Regions from separate parts of the Agarivorans sp. genome, predicted to be linked through region 1. Evidence: predicted binding sites of a transcription regulator. Region 1 holds the regulator's gene; the other holds the start of a gene.
The links. The regulator ArgR, encoded in region 1, controls arginine synthesis, uptake and breakdown. The targets are predictions, from matches to a motif close to ANTGAATANNTATTCANT.
Positions count from the first base shown of each region.

Region 2: argA (amino-acid N-acetyltransferase) is a predicted target of ArgR. The motif match lies at 3,191-3,208, and genes of this name have one in related genera.

Region 1 is NZ_JBNKPP010000080.1:1,826-12,998, reverse strand. It holds gene ACQY6Q_RS04610 (ABC transporter substrate-binding protein) at 1-743, opposite strand, end outside; gene rplI (50S ribosomal protein L9) at 902-1,354, opposite strand; gene rpsR (30S ribosomal protein S18) at 1,404-1,631, opposite strand; gene priB (primosomal replication protein N) at 1,642-1,950, opposite strand; gene rpsF (30S ribosomal protein S6) at 1,956-2,384, opposite strand; gene rlmB (23S rRNA (guanosine(2251)-2'-O)-methyltransferase RlmB) at 2,583-3,317, opposite strand; gene rnr (ribonuclease R) at 3,320-5,830, opposite strand; gene ACQY6Q_RS04575 (tetratricopeptide repeat protein) at 5,906-6,505, opposite strand; gene mdh (malate dehydrogenase) at 6,726-7,655, opposite strand; gene ACQY6Q_RS04565 (transporter substrate-binding domain-containing protein) at 7,834-8,544, opposite strand; gene argR (transcriptional regulator ArgR) at 8,734-9,201, shown strand; gene ACQY6Q_RS04555 (ABC transporter ATP-binding protein) at 9,399-10,451, opposite strand; gene ACQY6Q_RS04550 (ABC transporter permease) at 10,467-11,173, opposite strand, start outside.
Region 2 is NZ_JBNKPP010000276.1:13,228-24,400, forward strand. It holds gene ACQY6Q_RS16415 (efflux RND transporter permease subunit) at 1-1,128, shown strand, start outside; gene ACQY6Q_RS16420 (HDOD domain-containing protein) at 1,169-1,993, opposite strand; gene ACQY6Q_RS16425 (helix-turn-helix domain-containing protein) at 2,329-2,985, opposite strand; gene argA (amino-acid N-acetyltransferase) at 3,227-4,567, shown strand; gene ACQY6Q_RS16435 (porin) at 4,663-5,679, opposite strand; gene ACQY6Q_RS16440 (DUF4250 domain-containing protein) at 6,150-6,344, opposite strand; gene ACQY6Q_RS16445 (GrxA family glutaredoxin) at 6,509-6,766, opposite strand; gene ACQY6Q_RS16450 (phthiocerol/phthiodiolone dimycocerosyl transferase family protein) at 6,886-8,175, opposite strand; gene ACQY6Q_RS16455 (MFS transporter) at 8,224-9,402, opposite strand; gene ACQY6Q_RS16460 (LysR family transcriptional regulator) at 9,518-10,399, shown strand; gene ACQY6Q_RS16465 (Hsp20/alpha crystallin family protein) at 10,422-10,841, opposite strand; gene ACQY6Q_RS16470 (hypothetical protein) at 11,126-11,173, opposite strand, start outside.

The DNA of each region.
Region 1 (11,173 bases):
CCACTGGGGAAGCTTAAACCGCGGCGCCACATTAAGGGATGCAGCTTATCCAAAAAACGCCACAACTCGGCGGTTAATACTTCAAACTGCGGCTTGTCTACCGCTTGATAGAGCACGCTCTTATCTTCAATTAACTCCAACAGAGCCTGTTTAATAAAGGTAGTGCCATAAAAGCTTGGCGGAGCGGGATAGCTAAATAAACCAGGATGCTGTTCCAAATAAGCTAATAGCTCTAGCATCGACTTGGGTGGCCCTGACAGGCGGGCGCTATCGTAATAGAAAGTAAGCTGAGCGCCTCCCCATGGCGACTCATATCCCTCAACCGGAAGAGTAAAATCGTAAAGCAACGCCGGGCTTTGTTGATCGGTAAGGGCTAAGTTAGGTAAGCGCTGGCTAAATGGTCCAAACAGCAAATCAGCCTGTTTAAGCGCTCGGAAATTTTCACCATTCACCCAGACTAAATCAACACTGCCACCTTCGGTTCTGCCGCTGATTTTCTCTGCCAGAATGCGGCTCACCACATTGGCAGTTTCGCTCACTTTTACATGTTCTAAATTAATAGCATAACGCTGCTCGACTTGTTCGCCAGCCCAACGAATATAAGCATTAATGTTATCGTCACCAGCCCAAGCATTAAAATAAACGGTTTGCCCTTTTGCGGCTTGCTCCAGCGTTTGCCAGTTTTGCTCAGCCTGTACTACCAGACTCACAAAAGCACTAAAGACTATAAATAATAAACGCACACTCGCTCTCCTTGTTTAAGTGACGCTAACTGCCACTCTAAGCTTCCTTTAATTAAACCGATTTCAAGACCAGTCTCTTTCATTAATGCCTAAGATCATAGCCAATATACAAAAAAACCGCGCCAAGGCGCGGTTTTTTGCAAGCTATTAAACTGAAATTATTCAGCAGCAACAACTTGTAGAGTAACAGTAGCACTTACGTCTGAATGAACTTGGATAACAACGTCCACTTCACCAGTATTACGTAGTACACCGTTTGGTAGGCGAACTTCAGATTTCACTACTGCAACGCCAGCGGCAGTTACCACATCAGCGATGTCGCGAGTACCGATAGAACCGAATAGTTTACCTTCTTCACCAGCTTTAGCTTCAACAACAATCGCTTCTAGAGCGTTTAGTTGTTCTGCGCGAGCTTCAGCTTGTTTTAGAGCGTCTGCAAGTTTAGCTTCTAATTCTGCACGGCGAGCTTCAAAAACTTCAACGTTAGATTTAGTTGCTGGTACTGCTTTACCTTGTGGGATCAAGAAGTTACGTGCGTAACCTGCTTTCACATTAACCTGATCACCTAAACCGCCTAAGTTAGCGATTTTGTCTAATAGAATAATTTCCATTACCTTTCCTCGAAAATGTAAGTTGAGTTAGGCCAATTGCAACGCCGATTTACTTATGTAAATCAGTGTATGGCAATAGAGCCAGGTAACGAGCACGTTTAATAGCGCGTGCAAGTTGACGTTGGTATTTAGCGCTTGTACCAGTAATACGGCTAGGTACAATTTTACCACTTTCAGTGATGTAGTTTTTCAATGTTGCAGTATCTTTATAATCGATCTCTACAACACCTTCCGCTGAGAAGCGGCAGAATTTACGACGACGGAAAAAACGTGCCATAACATTATCCTCATGATAACAAATCAATTTCCGAAGCATGAAGAACCAATCGATAATTACCGTTGGCGGCTTTGTGGCTATGTATAAAACCACTTACCCTGACTTCACACCCCATACTTATATGCGATGAATCTTGCTTTAAAATATCGCCACTTGCGACCACTGCCATTTGGCAATAGGCTTGGCGAGAAAATCCAGCTTCTTGCTGCTGCGAACGATGCTCTACCCAAAACTGGCAATGAGCAACCCCCGCCGGACTGATTGTGCGTTTTGGTGCGCGTAAAACCCGCCCTTGCAAAACCAATCTATTTTCAGACATTCGTCTTATTCTTCGCTAGTTGACTCTTCTTCAGCTTCTACTTGAGGAGCTTCGTCAGTTGCTTGGTCTTCACGACGAGCTGAACGCTCATCGTCACGACGAGCTGGACGCTCATCTTTAGCTTTAGCAATTGCAGATGCTTCTGTGATAGCAGACTTAGTGCGCATGATCATGTTACGGATAACAGCATCGTTGAAACGGAAAGCAGTTTCCAACTCATCAACAACTTCTGCGCTAGCTTCGATGTTCATAAGAACATAGTGGGCTTTGTGCAATTTTTCGATTGGGTAAGCCAATTGACGGCGGCCCCAGTCTTCCAAGCGATGGATGCTACCGCCGTTATCATTGATAACTGCTGAGTAACGCTCGATCATACCTGGAACTTGTTCGCTCTGGTCTGGGTGGACCATGAATACGATTTCGTAATGACGCATGATTGCTCCCTACGGGTTATAGCCTCGTTCATGGTACAGTCAAACCGAAGAGGCAAGGAACTAAAAATAAAATGACTGTTTTAGGGGCGCAAATTCTATGTGAAGGTGAGATTTTAATCAAGTTAAATTAACGCCCCTGTACAAATAAAAAAGGAGGCGTAAATACGGCCTCCTTTTAGACGTAAACAGAGCTCACATTTAACGGCGTTGACGCACCGCCTCAAACAAACAAATCCCTGCTGCTACCGACACATTTAAGCTGGAAACAGCGCCTAACATCGGTAATTTGACTAACTCGTCACAGGTCTCACGCGTTAAGCGCCGCATCCCGGTTCCCTCTGCGCCCATCACGATGGCCATCGGTCCCTGTAATTTACTGTCGTAAATGAACTGTTCGGCCTCACCAGCCGTGCCGACAACCCACACCCCTAACTGTTGTAAATCACGTAAGGTTCTCGCAAGGTTTGTCACCACCACTAAAGGCACTGTTTCGGCGGCACCACAGGCCACCTTTCGTACCGTAGCATTCAATTGCACCGATTTATCTTTAGGCACAATCACTCCCGCCACTCCAGCGGCGTCGGCATTACGTAAACACGCACCTAAATTATGCGGATCGGTCACGCCGTCCAAGACTAAAAACAGCGGTGCAGTAGTAGCTTCAACTAACTGCTTTAAATCGTGTTCATTATAGCCACGCCCCGCCTTAACCCGAGCAACGATCCCCTGATGTTGGGTACTCTCTGCTTTATCGTCTAGCGCCTTACGCGGCATAAACTGAACCGATGCGCCTAAACGACGTAACTCATTCAACAAGGGTAATAAGCGCTCATCTTGACGGCCTTTAAGGGCGAAGACTTCTATAATTCGCTCGGGGCTACGTTCGAGTAAGGCCTGCACCGCATGCAGACCATAAATAACTTGTTGGCTCATATTTAATTCTTCTGTTGTTTAGCGACGCTGCGCTCTTTTTTACCCGGCCGTTGCTTGCGTTTTTTACTGGGTTTCTTACGCTGCTTCGGCTGGCTATCACTGTTGGATTTGGCTTTTTTAGCTGCAGGATCACGTTGCTGCCACGGGCTAAAGCCACCTTTATTTTCTCCCGCCGAGCTACTCTCTGACTTAGCTGCGCGACGCTTACCCTTATTTTTACTATCACGGTGGCGCTGTTTATTGCGCCCTTTGTTACGTCCTTCTTCGGTTGGCTCAGGTTTAATAAACCGTTGCCCCCGCCCACCGTCTTTACCGCTGCGAGCTGGACGCTCAAACTCATCGGCTTGACCGTCTTTATTGACCACCACAAATTCCATCTTACGGTCGGCCATGTTCACCGCAGCCACCTTAACCCGTAAGGCATCGCCAATCCTAAAGCGCTTACCGGTATTTTCCCCCACCAGCAGCTGACGAGCGGCATCATAATGATAATAATCACCGCGTAAAGAGTTGATGTGCACTAAACCATCGATATGAAACTCATCCAAACGAGCAAAAAAGCCAAAACCGGTTACCGCAGCAATGGTGGCGGGTAAGACTTCACCAACATGATCCTGCATGTACTCACACTTAAGACTGTCCGCGACTTCTCTAGTGGCATCATCGGCACGACGTTCAGTCATCGAGCACTGCTCGCCAAACTTGTCCATCTCCTCATCTTGGTAGGCAAAACCACCGGTGGCGGTCCACTTATGCTTTAAGCTTTTACCCGCTGCGTCGGCCTCAAGTTTACTCACCAAGTACTTAATCACCCGATGCAATAATAAATCGGGGTAGCGACGAATTGGCGAGGTGAAATGGGCATAGGATTTTAACGCCAGGCCGAAGTGACCAATATTGTCTGGCTGATACACCGCCTGCATCATTGAACGTAACAACATGGTTTGAATCAGCTCAATATCAGGGCGCTGCTGGATAGCCTCAACTAAGTTGAAATAGTCACTCGGCTGCGGCTCTTCACCGCCACCTAACGGTAAGCCCAATTCATTTAAAAACCCCCTAAAATTAGTGAGACGCTCTTTTCCTGGGCGATCGTGCACTCGGAATAAAATCGGCTGGCGATGCTTCTCTACAAACTTGGCCGCAGCCACGTTTGCTTGAATCATGCACTCTTCAATCATCTTGTGCGCATCATTACGGGTGAGCGGAATAATTTGTTCAATTTTTCGCTGGGCATTAAAGATGAAGCGAGTTTCCTGGGTTTCTAGCTCAATCCCCCCTCGTTCGGAGCGGGCTTGTTTTAAAGCTAAGTACAAACGATGTAACTCTTGTAAATGAGGAACTTGTTCAGCATAACGCTGACTTAAGGCTTCATCACCCTCCAAAATCGCAGCCACTTTATTGTAAGTAAAGCGAGCATGAGAATGCATCACTGCTTCGTAGAATTTATAACCCGATAAGCGCCCAGCTGCCGAAATCGTCATTTCGGCCACCATACACAAACGGTCAACGTTGGGATTTAGCGAACACAAACCATTAGACAGTTGTTCCGGTAACATGGGAATAACTTGGTCAGGGAAGTACACCGAGTTGCCGCGATTTAAAGCTTCTTTATCTAAGGCCGAGTCGGGACGCACATAATAGGACACATCAGCAATCGCCACCCATAAACGCCAGCCACCTGATTTTTTAGCCTCACAGTAAACCGCATCATCGAAGTCGCGGGCATCTTCACCATCAATGGTAACCAGAGGTAAATCGCGTAAATCAACACGATTGACTTTAGCCTCGTCATCCACCTCTTCGGCGAGTTTCTCTACCGCTTTGCTTACCGCCTTGGGCCATTCGTGAGGGATATCGTGATTGCGTAAGGCGACTTGCACTTCCATACCCGGTGCCATTTTTTCGCCAAGAATATCAATCACTTTACCAACGGCCAACTTGGGTGCTGAGGGACGACTAACCACCTCAACCACCACCACTTGCCCTTGGCGGGCACCCGCGGTATCGTTTTTACCAATGATAATGTCTTGATTAATTCGAGTATCATCAGGCACCACATAGCGGTGATTACCTTCAACAAAAAAGCGCCCCACCAATTCGACTTTGCGCGCTTTAAGCACCCGTATCACTTGGCCTTCACGACGCCCTCGCTTATCCATACTTGAAGGTGCTGCCAGCACAAAATCATTATGAAAGACCTTGCGCATTTCCTTCGCTGGAAGAAATAAATCACTACCTTCTTGGGTGGTTTTTAAAAAGCCAAAGCCATCTCGGTGACCAATAATAGTTCCCGTCACTAAACCTAAACGTTCCGGCAAGGTATAAGCGCCAATGCGCGTGGTCACTAATAAGCCTTCTTCAAACATTTCAGCCAGAGTAGCCGCAAACTGGGCCTGCTGCTCGGCATTACACAGCGCTTGCAGCCAGTCCTTAGAAACTGGCGCCATTTCCTCGCTAACAGCAGCAAGAATGTGGGATTTGAGAGTGGCTGATACAGCCTGATTTTGCATTAACTCACCTATAAGCTAGAACCATTAAGGGACTCCTTAATAGAATAGCTCTATGTTAATGCTTTGTGCCTAGCTTTAGTAGGGTTGGTTGCTCGCTTTAGCCTTAACTACCACATATTCAGGCATTTTTTGGGCTAATTTAGCCAATAGTTGGCTTGCCTGCCTATGGGTTTGCTTGTCGGCAATAATCGAATGATGCAACCAGCGGTAGGCATCTTCATAATCGTAGGGGCTACCGTTACCGTCAACATACAGCTGCACCAAACGCAGCTGTGCGGCCAAAAAGCCACGCCCCGCGGCTTCTCTTAATAATGGAATCGCCTTTGCGTAGTCTTGTTGTACCAAGGTTCCGGTAGCGTAATAACGGCCTAATTGTTCCATTGCAGCGGCTAAACCTTGGTTAGCTGCTCGCCACATGTACATCACGCCCAACTCTGGATCGGCATCTACGCACACTCCCCAGGCCAACATATCTCCCCACAGAAACTGATAACTAGGAATAGCAACAATTTCTGCACGAGCTTCAATATCTTCGACCAACTGGCAATCATCTGCCTTCACCCGAGCAAGATGTTGGTTTTTATTGATCCATGCAATCAATTCATCTTGTTGGTATAACTGCACCGCTTCAATAGCAGGAGGGCTAGTATATTCTGTAGGATCAGTATTCACCATTTCGGAACTAGCTGGCTCCGCTTCATCGTCGACCGACAAAGCATCAATCGATTCAGCATGGGCAAGGCCTAACACGGCCCACAAAACTAATGAAATAACGTGCTTATTCATATCCAATCCTCTTAACAATTAAGCTATCGGCAGGCATAGAAAAAGCTATAGTAGCTTTAGCATAAAAAAAGGAGCGCTAAGCACTCCTTTCATTTAGCTTCGCGAGGCCTTACACAAATTCAATACCTTTTTCGATATCGCCATGTAAGGTATCTAACATGCCTTCAATGGCCTGTTTTTCAAACTCACTCACTTCACCGTAAGGTAAGATTTCAACTACACCTTGCGCACCAAGACGCACTGGCTGAGCAAAAAACTGAGCATGTTCACTGCCGCCATCAACATAAGCACACTCAATAACGTCTTCGCCTTGAGCAGCTTTAACCAAAGACAAACAAAAACGCGCTGCTGCTTGGCCCATAGAAAGCGTAGCACTTCCGCCACCGGCTTTAGCTTCAACCACTTCGGTGCCAGCATTTTGGATGCGAGTCGTCATCGCCGCAATTTCTTCGTTGGTAAAAGAAATACCGTCTAGTTGCGACAACAATGGCAAAATAGTTACACCACTATGACCACCGATCACATTCAGTTTAATGTCGGCTGGATTTAAACCTTTGGCTTCAGCGATAAAAGTCTCAGAACGAATCACATCTAAAGTAGTCACGCCAAATAACTTAGCGGGATCATAAACACCGGCTTTTTTCAGTACCTCTGCGGCGATAGGCACAGTGGTATTCACCGGATTGGTAATAATACCGATGCAAGCTTTAGGGCAGGTTGCGGCCACTTTTTCGATAAGGTTTTTAACAATACCAGCATTAATGTTGAATAGATCTGAACGATCCATTCCCGGCTTGCGCGCCACACCAGCTGAAATTAATACGATATCGGCTCCTTCTAAGGCAGGGCTGGGGTCTTCACCTGCGAATCCTTTAATCGCCACTTGCGTAGGAATGTGGCTTAAGTCAACAGCAACCCCTGGGGTTACTGGAGCAATATCGTATAGCGAAAGTTCAGAACCAGCGGGTAACTGGGTTTTTAATAGTAATGAAAGGGCTTGGCCAATTCCGCCTGCAGCTCCTAATACGGCAACTTTCATCCAACTTCTCCATGCTTTTTTTGTAGTAGTAGAGGGGACGTCTATAAAGACTCTGACAAGATAACGGAATACACCTAAAAATACAATTTGGTAACATTTTTAAAGCAAGTTAAAAACAGTAAAACCTTGCCTCTATCACACTTTAACAACACTATATAAGACCTTGGTCTAACAGACTTTACTGTTTAAAATAGTGCTTGTATAGGCTTTGGTAGCGACCATTGTTTTTTAACACAGTAAGGGCATGATTGATTTGTTGTAACAAACTTGGATTTTGTTTAGATACAGCAATGCCCAAGCCCCCTACCGGGTATTTGGGCTCAACTTGGGTAACAAAACCTGTATGACTAGCAAGCCAATACTGCGCAGCTGCCGCATCTAAAAAGACTGCATCAATTTTACCCTGGCTTAAATTAGCCAGTGCTAGCTGATAACTCGGATAGGAAATTGACAATAATTCGGGGCGTTGACTGCGCAGAAAATGCTGAAAACTAGAGCCACTTTGTACCGCAATAACCGAAAAGTCAGCCAACTCAAACCCAGCATGACTAATGTATACCGCCGTATTTTCGAAATAAGGCTGGCTAAAACTCACTTGCTCTAAGCGAGCATCGGTAATATCTAAGGCCGATATGGCTAAGTCATAATTACCCGCGGCCACGCTATCCAATAAACTATCAAACGGCTGATGGTAAAACTCACAGCGGCGCTTAATTTGCTGGCATAGCGCCTTGGTCAGGGCTATATCAAAACCCACAATCTGTTTATGTTCATTAAAGCTCTCGAAAGGGGGATAAGAAGCTTCGGTCACCACTCGCAATGGCACCTCTTCGGCGACTAGCCAATTGCTAAATAGAAGGGTAATAAAAAACAAAAACTTAAGCCACATCGTTAGCTACTCGTTTGGGATGAACTGCTTATACTAATCTAGCTTAGCAAAGCCTCCCAACTAATTAAAAGTTCGCCATTGTTCAAATCTGTGCCCAAGCGTGCATTTATATGCATAAATGTCGAATAAAGTTGATATAAGCCATAAACTTGGCGACAATAAGCACGGATTTATAAGCTCGGATCACCGATGAAATATAGCGATAAACAAGAACAATTAATTAAAGCCTTTAAGTCACTGTTGAAAGAAGAACGGTTTGGCTCACAAGCTGAAATTGTTACCGCCTTACAAGAGCAAGGCTTCGAAAACATTAACCAATCCAAAGTGTCCCGCATGCTAAGTAAATTTGGCGCGGTGCGAACTCGCAATGCGAAAATGGAAATGGTTTATTGCCTACCAGCAGAACTGGGGGTGCCAACTGTTTCTAGCCAATTAAAAATATTAGTATTAGAAATGGACTATAACGATGCGTTAATAGTTATCCATACTAGCCCCGGCGCGGCACAATTGATCGCTCGACTACTTGATTCACTGGGTAAAGCCGAAGGCATTTTAGGCACCATCGCCGGTGACGACACCATCTTTATCACGCCAACCCGTGATGTGGCTATTGCCGACGTTTACCAGTCAGTAAAAGAACTATTTGAAGCTGGATAACTCACCTCAACTCGGGTTAATGAGCGTTGTCATAGGATTTTTAATTTGCTTAGCTCTCAACGCTGTTTAAATGTCCTGAACAGGGCAAATTTGCGCAGTAATAGTAGGCTATTGTACGCAAACTTAACGCCGAGGATGGCTTTAAGGACGGCATTAACCTAATCCAAATTATGATTAACTACCTATCTTCGCTAAAGCTAGGCTTTAGCGAAGATATATGCCGCCTCTGCCGCTACCGACAACCACACCTTGGTTCCGGCACTCGCCTGCCAATGATCACGCATACGCGCATGTATTACTCGCTCAGGCATACTAGGTAACTGTAATCTAAAGTGCGTTTCATCACCCATGGCATGAACCGAAATCACCCTCGCTTCAACGTACTGACTGTTTTCTAGCTGGTGCACCACGATATCTTTTGCCCGTACAATCACTTCTACTGGCTGGGTTTCGGCTATCTGTTCGGTCAAAAAACAACCCAAAGGCGTATCAACTCTGCCTTGCTTCACACAACTTTCAAAACGGTTGCTCGGCCCAAACAAAGCTGCCACAAAAGCATTTTTAGGTCGTTGGTAAATCTCTTGAGGGCTATCATTTTGCACAATTCGGCCCTGCTCCATCACCACAATGCGATCAGCAATAAACATTGCCTCCAAGGGATCATGAGTAACCATCACAGCTGGCGTATTGCTTTTCTTCAATACATCGAGGGTTTCTTCGCGTACCTGTTGACGTAAATGCTCATCCAAGGCAGAAAAAGGTTCATCGAGTAATAGCGTGTTCGGCTCTGGAGCCAAAGCCCGAATTAAAGCAACTCGTTGCTGCTGGCCACCAGACAAGGTATGAGGAAAACGCTCTAGCAAACCTTGCATGCCCATAGAAGCCAAACTGTCTTCAATCCACTGCTTACGTTGTTGGATATTTTGCTGCTTCCGTAAGCCGTACTCTATATTCTTACGCACGCTCATGTGCGGAAACAAAGCATAGTCTTGAAACATCATGCCAATACTTCGCTGCTCTGGTGCCATATGGATAGCTTGCTCTGGCGCGGCAACTAGCTGTTGCTGCAAATATAACTCACCACTTTGTAGGCGCTCTAAACCCGCAATTAAACGTAACAGCGTGGTTTTACCGCAACCAGAAGGCCCCAATAAGGCTACGATTTGATTGCTTTCCACCTCAAAATTAATATCCCTTAAGGCCTGTTGCTTTCCGTAAAAGTGATTAACTTGTCGTAAAACAATACTCATTATGTTGTTACATCCTTAAGTGCGGCTCTGCGAAGAACTAATATTTCGGCTCATGATAATTACCGGAATAATCCCCGCTAACAATATGGTTAGTGCCGCTAGCGAACTCTGTTCCAATTGCTCCAATGAAGCCAAGTCCCAGACTTGAGTAGACAGCGTATTAAAATTAAATGGGCGCAATATTAAGGTAATCGGCAACTCTTTCATGGTATCGACGAAGACCAATAGTATTGCGGTTAATAAACTGGGCCGAATTAACGGCAGATGGATCCGCCAAAGTGTTTTACCTGAACGGCTACCCAATATTCTTGAAGCGTCATCCATTTCTGGAGTAATTTTACTCAAGCTAGCATCTAGGGTGCGGTAACTTAAAGCGATAAAACGCAAGGAGTAAGCTAGCACCAAGGCGCCTCCGGTGCCGGTTAACAGCAAGCCGGTGGGATAGTCAAACCAAGCCTGCATGAGTCGGTCAACCCAGTTATCAAACAAGCCTAAGGGATACAAAATACCCACCGCTAATACCGCCCCCGGTAAGGCATAGCCTAAGGTAGCCGCTTCCGCGATGCTACGCATTTGGCTACTTTTAGACAAACGTACACCGTAAGCCAAGAGCAGACCTAAACAGCTGGTTAACAGCGCCGCCATCACCGCTAAAGAAAAACTATTCCAAGCACTAGCTAGGTATTGCTCTAGGCCCGCATCGAGACTACGAATGGCGTAAT
Region 2 (11,173 bases), on a different contig from region 1:
GGCTCGCCTTTAGATATTCAATTTAGTAGTAACGATTTTGCCGCCATGGCTAAATTGGCAGACTTAACTAAGCAAAAGCTACAGCAATATCCGGCCATTTTCGACATTGAAGACAGCTTGGCAGACGGCAAGGTAGAGCTGCAACTCAATATCAAACCTCAGGCCCAGGCTTTGGGCTTAACTTTAAATGACCTGGCCCAACAAGTAAGAAGCGCCTTTTTTGGTTATCAAGTTCAACGCATTCAGCGCGGCCGCGAAGATGTGAAGGTGTATGTTCGCTATCCTGCCAGCGAACGCCAATCACAATACAATTTAACTAACATGTTAATTCGCACTCCCACTGGCGCTGAATTACCGTTTAGTGAGGTAGCCACAGTGCAGGCTTCACAAAGCCCTGCCACCATTACCCGTATTGACCGCCTACGCACCCAAAATATTCGCGCCGACGTGAATAAACAGCAAGCCAATATCGAAGTTATCAAGGCAGATTTACAACAGTGGCTGCAACAGCGCTTAGTCGCCTTTCCTCAAGTGAGTTTTAGTTTGGAAGGGGAGGCCAAAGAGCAGCGCGAGTCCTTTGCCAGCCTTGGGGTAGGCTTGTTATTTGTCTTGTTCGTGATTTATGCCTTATTAGCCATTCCCTTTGCCTCCTACTGGCAACCCATTGTAGTGATGTCGACCATTCCCTTTGGGGTGGTGGGTGCCATCTTGGGCCATATGATCATGGGCATGCCACTTACCATTATGAGTATGATGGGCATGCTGGCACTGACTGGAGTGGTGGTAAACGACAGCTTAGTACTGGTGGACTATATCAACCGCCAACGACGCAAGGGCGTGGATATTATGGTGGCGGTAGCCAATGCCGGGGTGGCGCGTTTTCGTGCGGTAATACTCACCTCACTGACCACCTTTGCCGGTTTAATGCCGCTGATTTTTGAAAAGAGTACCCAAGCGCAATTCTTAATCCCAATGGCCATATCGCTGGGCTTTGGCATCATCTTCGCCACCCTGATCACCTTATTGGTGGTACCGGTCAACTATCTACTGCTAAACGATGCCCACCAAGCCTTGGTGGCCTTTAAACGCTGGTGGTTAGCTGGTTTTAAAACGCCAAAGCGCCCATAAAAAAGGCCCCTAAGGGCCTTACTGTAAGCTAGTGGGCGGGTTAAGCCATACTATGATTAATCATTTGTTCACCCTGCTCTATCGCTTCTTCGATATAGCTTTGTGCCTTGGTTTTATCTACCCCAGCCAACTGACACAGAGGTTCGGGTAGGTTGTTTGCAACCATCTCGGCACTGAGTTTGGCATTTAAGGCATGGTGAGCAAAAATCGCTAGGCGGATCAGCACTGCGGGGCGGGATACTTCTTCATAATCCATGGGGTTGAGCTGCTGCTCGATGGCATCGGTAATCACCGGAGAGAAATTCCAACGACGAGCCAGTTCACCACCAATTTGGGCGTAATCTAAACCCAAAGTTTGGCGCTGCGCCGATACCCGAGTTTCACCACTCTCTAAACACAGTTCAATTAGGCCGGCTTCTTCAGGCGTGGCACTGGCAATCAACAATTCACCAAAGTTGTGTAACATGCCACAAGTAAATGCCGTATCGGGCTCGATGTCACTGCATTTAGCCAAAGCCTGGGCCAATAAGGCCACGTAAATAGCCTGCCCCCAAAACTGTTGTTGGTCGAAGTTTTTACTGGGCATCATGCCATTTAAACCCGCGGCGACCACCAGCGAGCGCACTCGCTTCAAGCCTAGCCGGATTGCGGCGGCCTCAATCGAGTCAATTTGCTTTACACCACGAAAGGCAGCTGAGTTAGCCATTTTCAACACATTCGCCCCAAGCGACTGGTCGGTTGATAACTTTTTGCCCAGTTGATGCAAGTCGACATTTTCGTCGTTAATGCTGGTTAGCAACTCCTGCATAATTTGCGGCATCACTGGCAGTTTTTTAACCTGCTGGAAAAACGCTTCCAGTTCCATGACTTACTCCCTAGAAAATGATGTAGAGCCATCACTGCTGACTCTCTCACATCGCTTAATCATCATCTCGATATCAGTTTAGCTTACGCAATAAACGGCGCTTTTATTGATGATTTTACGCGAATGAATATTAAGAATAGTTTGACCTGATAGCTAGCTAAAATACAGTAAGCAACGCACAAAATAGCAGGAAAGGTGAAATTCTAGGTAGTTTTATGTGTAAGGATAAATGAACGAAGATAAAAACAAATTCGATTGTAAATCAGACAATTAAAACGGGACTATGGTCATTACACTAGCCCTAAGACTGAACTTAATGACCGCAAAGCAATATTTTACTCAGTAAAGAAAGTGGGCACTTCACCCATTAACACTAACTCACGCAACTGATTGGCGGTTACTTGGAACCAAGCAAACTGCTGCAAATACTCTTCTTCCGACATACCAATAGTACCGGCGATGAAATTTCTAGTGAGGTTATATAGGTAAACGCAAGCACTACTTAAAGCCTGATCGTCCCACTTGCTGCCATTTTCAATAAACGAACGTTTCATCTGTGATACCACGATATTGCGATGCCAATTCTCCAGCGCTTTAAAATCTTTATCGTGAGTAAACAACTCATGAAAGCTAACCAACATGACTTCAGTCTCAGGTAAAGCTCGTAGTTTGATTTGGGCACTATCTTCGTATTGAAGAATATTACCTACTCGCTGTTGGAAATCTTGCTCTATCACCACCTGCTGAACTTTAATAAACCAGCGGTGCGCCAAGGCAAAGAAAATAGCTTCTTTGTTTTTGAAAAAGCGATACAGGGAAGCAATATCTATTTCTGCATATTTAGCAATCAAGTTGGTATTTACCGCAGCCATACCTTGCTCTTGAATCAACCACAAGGTGTTGTCTAATATGTGCTCGACTAGTCGCCTGGTGCGTACTTGACTAGGTTGTTTGCGCATAGCCAGATGCTCAGGTACGACATAGTTATCCATAAATATCCTTCTTTACTCATTAATTCCCATCAAATACATTGATAAAATTAATATTTATTACTACTACCATTGTGTTAACACAGCAGCTTATACTCCACCTTTTGCGACTTCACAACCTCATAACGACACATCTGTGTATGAGTTTTGTCAAGAAGGCAAACTTAGTTCTCGACAATGGCTCTAGTTATGCAACAATTACAGTTAATTTGACTTGTTAGTCAAAACTTATAGTTAGTTATTCATGGAGACGAATTTGGACCGCTCGGCCGAAGATTTAGTGACTTGGTTTCGCCAGTCTGCCCCTTACATTAATGCCCACCGAGGAAAAACCTTCGTTGTTATGCTCAGTGGCGAGGCTAGTAGCAGCGATAACTTTACCACCATCATTCAAGATATAGCGTTACTAAAAACCTTGGGGGTAAAAATTGTTTTGGTGTGTGGTGCTAGGCCACAAATTGACAGCCTGATTGCTGCTCACCAACACAGTTGTCTATTTGCCGGCGAGCAACGAATTACCGATGAACGTAGCCTAAACATCATTAAACAGGCGGTAGGCCAAATTCAAATGGATATCGAAGCCCAGCTGTCTATGGGCTTAGTTAATTCGCCGCTTCATCAAGCCCATATTAACGTGGTACGTGGCAACTTTGTGGTGGCTCAACCCATCGGGGTAGAAGACGGTATTGATTTTCTACACACCGGTAAAGTACGCCGCATTAACCATCAGAGTATTAAACGACAGCTTGAACACGGTGAGATAGTGATGGTTTCGCCGCTGGGTGTATCCGTGACCGGCGAGCTATTTAATATCTGCTCTGAAGACATCACCACCGAAATTGCCGTATCACTCAAAGCCGATAAGGTGATCTACTTTTGCCCAGAGCAAGGGATCCACAATGAAGACGGCACACTGCTCAGCGAATTGCTTCCCGACACCGCTCATCAACTGATGAGTTCCGAGGCATTTTTAAAAAATACCGATAAAGATACGCTGCGCTACCTACGCGCCGCGATCCAGTGCAGTGACCGCGGTATTGAGCGCTGCCATTTAGTAAGTTACCAGCAAGACGGCGCCTTACTCAAAGAACTGTATACGCGAGACGGCAGCGGCACCCAATTAGTTCAATACAGTTATGAGCGGATCCGCGAAGCCCGCTTAGACGATATAAACGGCATTATCGAACTCATTCGCCCCTTAGAAGAACAAGGCATATTAGTGCGTCGCTCTCGCGAATTGCTAGAAATGGAAATTGATCGTTTCACCATTGTTGAACGAGACGGCATGATTATTGGCTGCGCCGCCTTGTATGCCTTTAGCAAAGAAAACATGGGCGAGCTGGCTTGCTTAGTTAGCCATCCTCAATACCGCCAAGCTAGCCGTGGTGACCGACTACTACAAGCAATTATTAAACGCGCCAAACAACAGGGCTTAAGTAAGCTGTTTGTACTCACCACCAAGAGCATTCATTGGTTTAGAGAACGCGGCTTTGCTTTGGCCAACTTCGAAGATTTGCCCACCGAAAAACAAGCCATTTACAACTTGCAACGACGCTCAAAAATTCTCTTCATCAATATTAGCTAAAACAAAAAAACCAGCTCGCAAGGAGCTGGAAAGAGACAAACATAAGAAAGTAAGGAAGTGCACGCTAAGCCAGTGCTTAGCGTGCAGGGTTGAGCTTAGAAGTCGTAGCGAGCAGCAAAGTGGAACTCGTCTTTAGCATCATCAATTTGATTCATTTGATAAGCAGCCACGATGCGTAGTTGTTTAGTTAAGTCGTAACGACCTTCGATGGTGTAGTAATCGACTTTATCGAATTTCGTGCCATTATTTGGCTCTAGCTCAGCTTTGTTCCACATCGCTTGAGCGCGGAAGTTTTTAGTGAACTTGTAACCCACAACAGCTTCGTAACCAGTATGGTCACCTTGGCTATCAGCATGGTGCTGCTTAAAGCCTTTGTTGTTAGTACCAGTGGCGTAGTTGGCTGCCGCATATACACCGTTGGCATCGTAGTTCACACCGAAGATGGCCATTTTGCTGTCGTCGATACCGTCTGCATTGTTAGCTACGTTGTAACCACCGCCAATACCAAAGCCGAAGTCAAAAGTATAAGCCAATGCGATGCCGTAGGCTGAGTTGTCTTGGCTTACACCGTCTTCTTTTTCATTGTCGTTAAACTTGTAAGAAACGTGTACGTCTAAGCCGCTGAATTCACCAGTATATTTTAAAACGTTGCCAGAACGGCCAATGCCTTCTTCGCGGCTAGAGCTAATACCTAAGGCACTGTTACCGTATGGGTTTACGTAGCTGCTATCAGTCCAGTCGGCAATTAACTCTAGAGCGCCGTAGTTGCGGCCAAAGGTGAACTCACCGTAATTACCGCCAAAACCGGCATAAGCTAGACGAGTTTTGGTTTTAGAGGCTTCATCACCTTCGTGATTGCTTTCTAGTTGTAGCTCGTAACGGCCTACTGCATAGCTAACGTCATCAATTTTAGATTTAACTTTAGCGCCCAAACGAACGTATTGATCAGAGCCGAAATTGTCAGATTTACCTTCGTCATCGCCTACGGTATAACCAGCGTATACACGGCCATATAGATCCACCGAATGTTTTTCATCTTGATAAACTTTGGCGGCCTGAACAGAACCAGAAGCTGCGGCAACAGCCAAGGCAATAATAGTAAGCTTTTTCATTTTAATCCCTAAAAAATGTGAACTAACTCTACAAAAGTTGAACGAAATCTTAGGGCTGATAAATGACAATCAGGTGACTGAAAAATTAAAGATTAATGACAAGGGAACTTTATATTGCCGCTCTAAGCAGTTAATAATTAAACACTTATTTTTCACTACTGGAGCTTATCCGCTAACAACTAGCCGCATTAAAACGGCTATATAGCCACTCTACATGGCCAAAAGACTAAGAACGATTTAACAAAGAGTGGTGCCAGTGCAACAGAGAGGCTAGAGCTAGGATTGATGATATAAGATATAGAATACCCAATGGGCTGTTTACCGCAACGCCAACAACAATTAGCCACAAGCCAATGCCATTGACCAGTGAAGTTAGCTAAATGTTCAAGTTAGAAGAAATTCTATTTTGCTAAACAGCTAGCTCTCGATAGATAGCTGATCAGCATCTATCGAGAGAAAAACCAAGCAGACTAAAAAGCCTTAAACTGGTTACTTATCACATCATAGTGATAACCAATGCTTTCTAAACGACGAGCCAATGAGCGCTCTTCAAAACCAAACGTTAACGCTAAGTCTTCCAAACTATCACATTCCAAACGTAGTTTTTCGTTAACAATCCCCAACAAGATATTGGCATCAAGATTCAACATATAACTAGCATCCATCACACACTCCCCTGTTCAATTAAGGCTTGGTGGTAATTTCAGCTTAGTTAAAATTTTAAAAATTTTGTAGCCACAGCCCCCTGAAGACTAGGATTTTTTGTTTACTGCAGGCTTGAAACAAAAAAACCTGGTAATAACCAGGCTTTTAGCAAGAAAATTAATTTTTAGAAATCAAACTGTTCGCGCATCAATGCTTCATATTCTGTACAACCGCCTACGTGTTTTTCATCAACAAAGATCTGCGGTACCGTCTCAACCGGCTTACCCACGGTTTTTTCCAAATCAGCTTTAGAAATACCTTCGGCATGAATATCCACATAACGGTAATTATAATCCTCGTGCGCTTCGCTTAGCTGTTCTGCAATCTGTTTAGCACGAACACAAAAAGGACAACCAGGACGACCAAAAATTACTGCAAACATAGTTAAACTCCAAGGGAACAAGATTTACCTATACTATACCGATTAAATGCAATATAAAAAAATTGAATATTTCGTTGTAAGTAATAGGTTATAACTATTAATCAAAATGGGGTTAGCCGTCAGTCCTGCGCTTGTAACAAACTAAGCAAACGCGCTTTAAACTGCTCAGCAAATTCGCGTCGCATGCTCTGGCTGACTATGGGTTCAACACAATTGATGGTAACCGTTAAGCCCCCCGCCAGCGTCTGAGTACCCAACCAAAAAATGGAACCCACAAGGTGTTGAGCAGCGGTAAAGTAATATTGCTGAGCCTCTAAGCCTTGTTTTCGTAAAGCCGCAAACAAGTGCTCAATATTGCCCAAATTAGACAGATGAATGCAATTAAAACGCCCTGCAACCAGTTGCATATCTTGCTCCGCACGAGAAGCCTGTTGCCGCCACCAATCATCATTGCACGAGATGAGGTGCAACCCCGTCGCTACCTGCTGTTGGTATGAATGGTGGATCCGCTTAGCCCGCTGCCAAAAATCGTCATCATCAAAGCAAGCCACGTCAAAAGAAAACATCGACACATAACAAGCCAACTCCTGCTCGTCAACGGCTGGCTCGATAATTGGCCGTAGATTGGCATTCCCTCCCGCACTCACCGAATCAGTTGGGATTTTAGCTAACGCTAAAGCGGTTTCTATAGCTACAGCGTAAAGCAATATAGTTAAACTCAATTGATGAGCGCGCGCCAACTTAAGCAGCGCGCTGGTTTGGGCCGCTTCAAAACTAATGAGTTGTAATTTGTTACGAGACTTTAGGCTCACTTCACTTTGCGCCAACCACGCCTTAGCTTGTTTGCTAGAGAGGGGGGCGCAAAAAGGGCTGCCACCCTGCGGAGGCATTTGATGATTCAACGCTTGATGAACGCTAGGCCGAAGCGCTAAACGCTTCGGCTGAATGGCGACTTTCTGTAATAATTGCTGGTGGTGACTTAACCATTCAGCCAGCAAAGCGGAAGCCGAGAGGCCATCACAAATGCAATGATGAAGACTAATGATTAGAGCTGATTGCTCCGCCCCAACTAACAAACGAACTCGCCACAACGGCCCTCCCACCGACAAAGGCTGATTGCTCTGCTGCTCCATGAGTTCAGCCAAACTTGGTTGGAACGGCTGTGACTCAAGGTAATCAACCTTCAACTCAACCGGAGTGGAACAGTTTTGCCAACGCCAGTGCTGTGCATCGCCTTGTAAACAGAGGCTCAAAAAGGGATGTCTAGCTAACAATAGTTGATGAATCTGCGGCGCTAAATCTGCATTAAGTCTGCCTTTTACTACTACCGCATTCACCACCAACATTGCCCCACAGCTGGTTAAACTGGCAAATAAAGACTCTGTATGGCCTAAAGCTCTAATCGTCATCAGGGCTCCTTATGTCAGAAAAATTGTTATAAATTCAGCATACTATCTTTACACAGCTAGCGGCCTGACTTTCATAACCTGGATCACCATAGCCAACATTAAACACAGCCCCATCACCGTAAATATGACCGCCATTCCATTTGTGCTCGGCAATAAGATACTGGTTAATAGCCCAACAGCTAGCGCGGTTAAGGTCATTTGGCTGGTACCACTTAAGGCCGACACCGTGCCCGCTTGCGAGGGAAATAGGCCAAACAAGCCCGATTGAGAGATCGGGTAAATACTGCCAACACTGGCGCTAATCAAGCTCATCGCCAATACCACCCAAGATAACTCATTCCCTCTGAGCAACAGAATTAAAGTCGCCAAAAAAGGCAAGGTAGATGCTAAAGCTATCACTTGCAATTCAGACCAACGACCGTTGTAACGACGCGTAAAGGCACTGCCTAAAGCCAAGCCAGCAGCCGGAATGATCATAACCAAACCATAGCTATCGGCGCTGAGACCAAAATCGTGCTGCAATACAAATGGCGCGCTGCTAATCATATACATCAAGCCAATACTGGCGATCCACGATAAGCAAGAATAAGCGATAAAATGGGGATTCAGCGCCAAATTAAAGTAATCGCGCATAACTCGTTTAAACTGCAAGGGCGACCCCAACTCGGTTTGAGTCTCTGGCAACCATTTAGCCGCCATCATCATTAATATGCTCACCGCGCTACCGATGATGAAAAACAAATAATGCCATCCCCAATAGGCGGTCACCAAACCGCCTACCACAGGCCCTATCACCGGGATGACCGAGGCCGCCATGCCCAACCAAGCAAAACCATGTTTTAGTTCAAGGCCTCGATAGCTATCACTGATTAGGCAGCGCGCTAAAATTTGGTTGCTGCCAGCTCCTAAGCCTTGAATTAGCACGCCCAGCATTAACAGATAAAGACTATTTAGGCCGAAAAAAGTCAGCATGTTGCCGCTTAAGAAAATACTCTGCCCCCACCAGAATATACGTCGTCGACCAAAACTGTCGGCCAAAGGCCCATAAACAAGCTGAGATAAACCCAAACCGAGAATGAAACATAAGATCAAGCTCTGTACTAGGTGTTCTTCTACTGAAAAATGCACTGCCATCTGCGGTAAAGCAGGGGCAAGTAAACCATTGGTCAACTGCGAACAGGCCATAAATGCAATCGAAAATAATAACGGAAGGCGTGCTGCGCTCACTCAATAACTCCTCTAGCTAGATTGCGCAATTGTAAATTAAAGCCAGAAGTGGATAATCATTCACTAAAGACACAGTTTATTTCCTAAAAGGAAACAATGGCGTAAGGAGGGCACTATAGACTGGTTAAATGCGGTAAAAACCTATGTTGCGGTTGTTGAGAGTAGTAGCTTTGTCCTTGCCGCAGAGCGGATTGGCATCACCACCTCTTCTTGCAGCAAACGGATCTCTTGGTTGGAGGCTCAATTACACTGTCAATTATTACTAAGAACCACCCGCCGCACCCGCACTACCGAGCAAGGCCAGCAGTTCTATTTGCAAAGTTGTGATTGGCTCAAACAATTCGACAACATGCGGCATCAGTTGAACGCTGATGAAGGGCTCAGCGGCACACTCAGCATTGGCGCATCAGCAGTATCTGGTAGTTCTTTCGTCACGCCCTTAATCGCCTCATTCCTGCCCGCTCATCCCCACCTCAGGATTGAATTAGTGGAAACAGAAGCAGGCCTTATTCCCGACTTATCTTTAGACATCGTAATCAGTCGCCGTTTAGAGCATTTTGATAGCACCAGTTATCGCATGCTGCACCTATTTGACTACGCAGTAAAATGCTTTGCCAGCCCGCGCTTCCTTGCCAAACACGGGGAAGTCACCAGTGCCCAGCGGTTAACCCGTCTGCCTCTGCTATTAGTACAAGGACAAATTCGCTCTGGCGGCGTGAAACTAAACGACGGCACCATACTTAACCAAACCCCGCAATTCATTACTCACGATCCAATGGCCGCGATACAAGCAGCGGTGCATCACATGGGAGTGGTATTAGTCTCTGAAGATTTAGTTCAACAACAGTTACTGGATGGTAAATTAGTAGAAGTGGTACCGGGGTTGTTATCGGAGCTACGCAGTGTTTGTGCTTATTACCCCAATCAACGCTTTGAAAACCCTAACATAGCTGCCTTCTTACAGCATTTACGCCAACAAACTCGACCAGTAAAATAACCATTACTGGTCGAATAGAATACTAGCTAATATTTATTTGCTGCTTTTGTTGAGGCTCTGGCAGCAATTTGGGTGCCCGCAACATCAATAAACCATTCACTAGCTCGGCGCTAATATCTTTTGCCTGAATGGCTTTACCTACATTAATGTTACGTTTAAAAAAACCACTACGACGTTCTTTACGTAACACGTTGTCGCCTTCTTGCTGATGCTCCTGGTTTATTTTTGCTTCAATACTGAGTACGCCATCTTCAAGGTGCACCTGAATATCTTCTTTAGCAACACCTGGCAACTCGGCCACAAACAAATAACTATCTTCTTTATCTATGATATCAACCCTAGGTTGGAAAAAATCTTCATCTCCCACTCTAAAAGCGGGGCTAAAGAAATTATCCCATAGACGGTCGCGATCAAACCAAGGTTCTCTAGGTAACATGTTCATCTTATGCTCCTTAGTTAATGCTTAGACTAAAAACACCTCCTACAGAGTAATTTTAGCTCCTGTTAATATGCCCATGGTTTATCGAGATAGACAAAAACAATTCACTTTGACCCAAAGCAAAAGCCGAGCAAAGATTTTTTCAAAATGTGCAATAAGGTATAAATTTTGCCCATTAGCAGATTAACAGGCAAAAAAAAACCGCCAGCATCAAGCTAGCGGTTTTGGGGGATGTAACAAGCGTGAAAATCAAGTCACGAGTATCTGAAAGCAACTACCGATGTAGTTTACTCGGCCGCTTCAACATCGGATTCACATTCTTTTGCATCAATGTC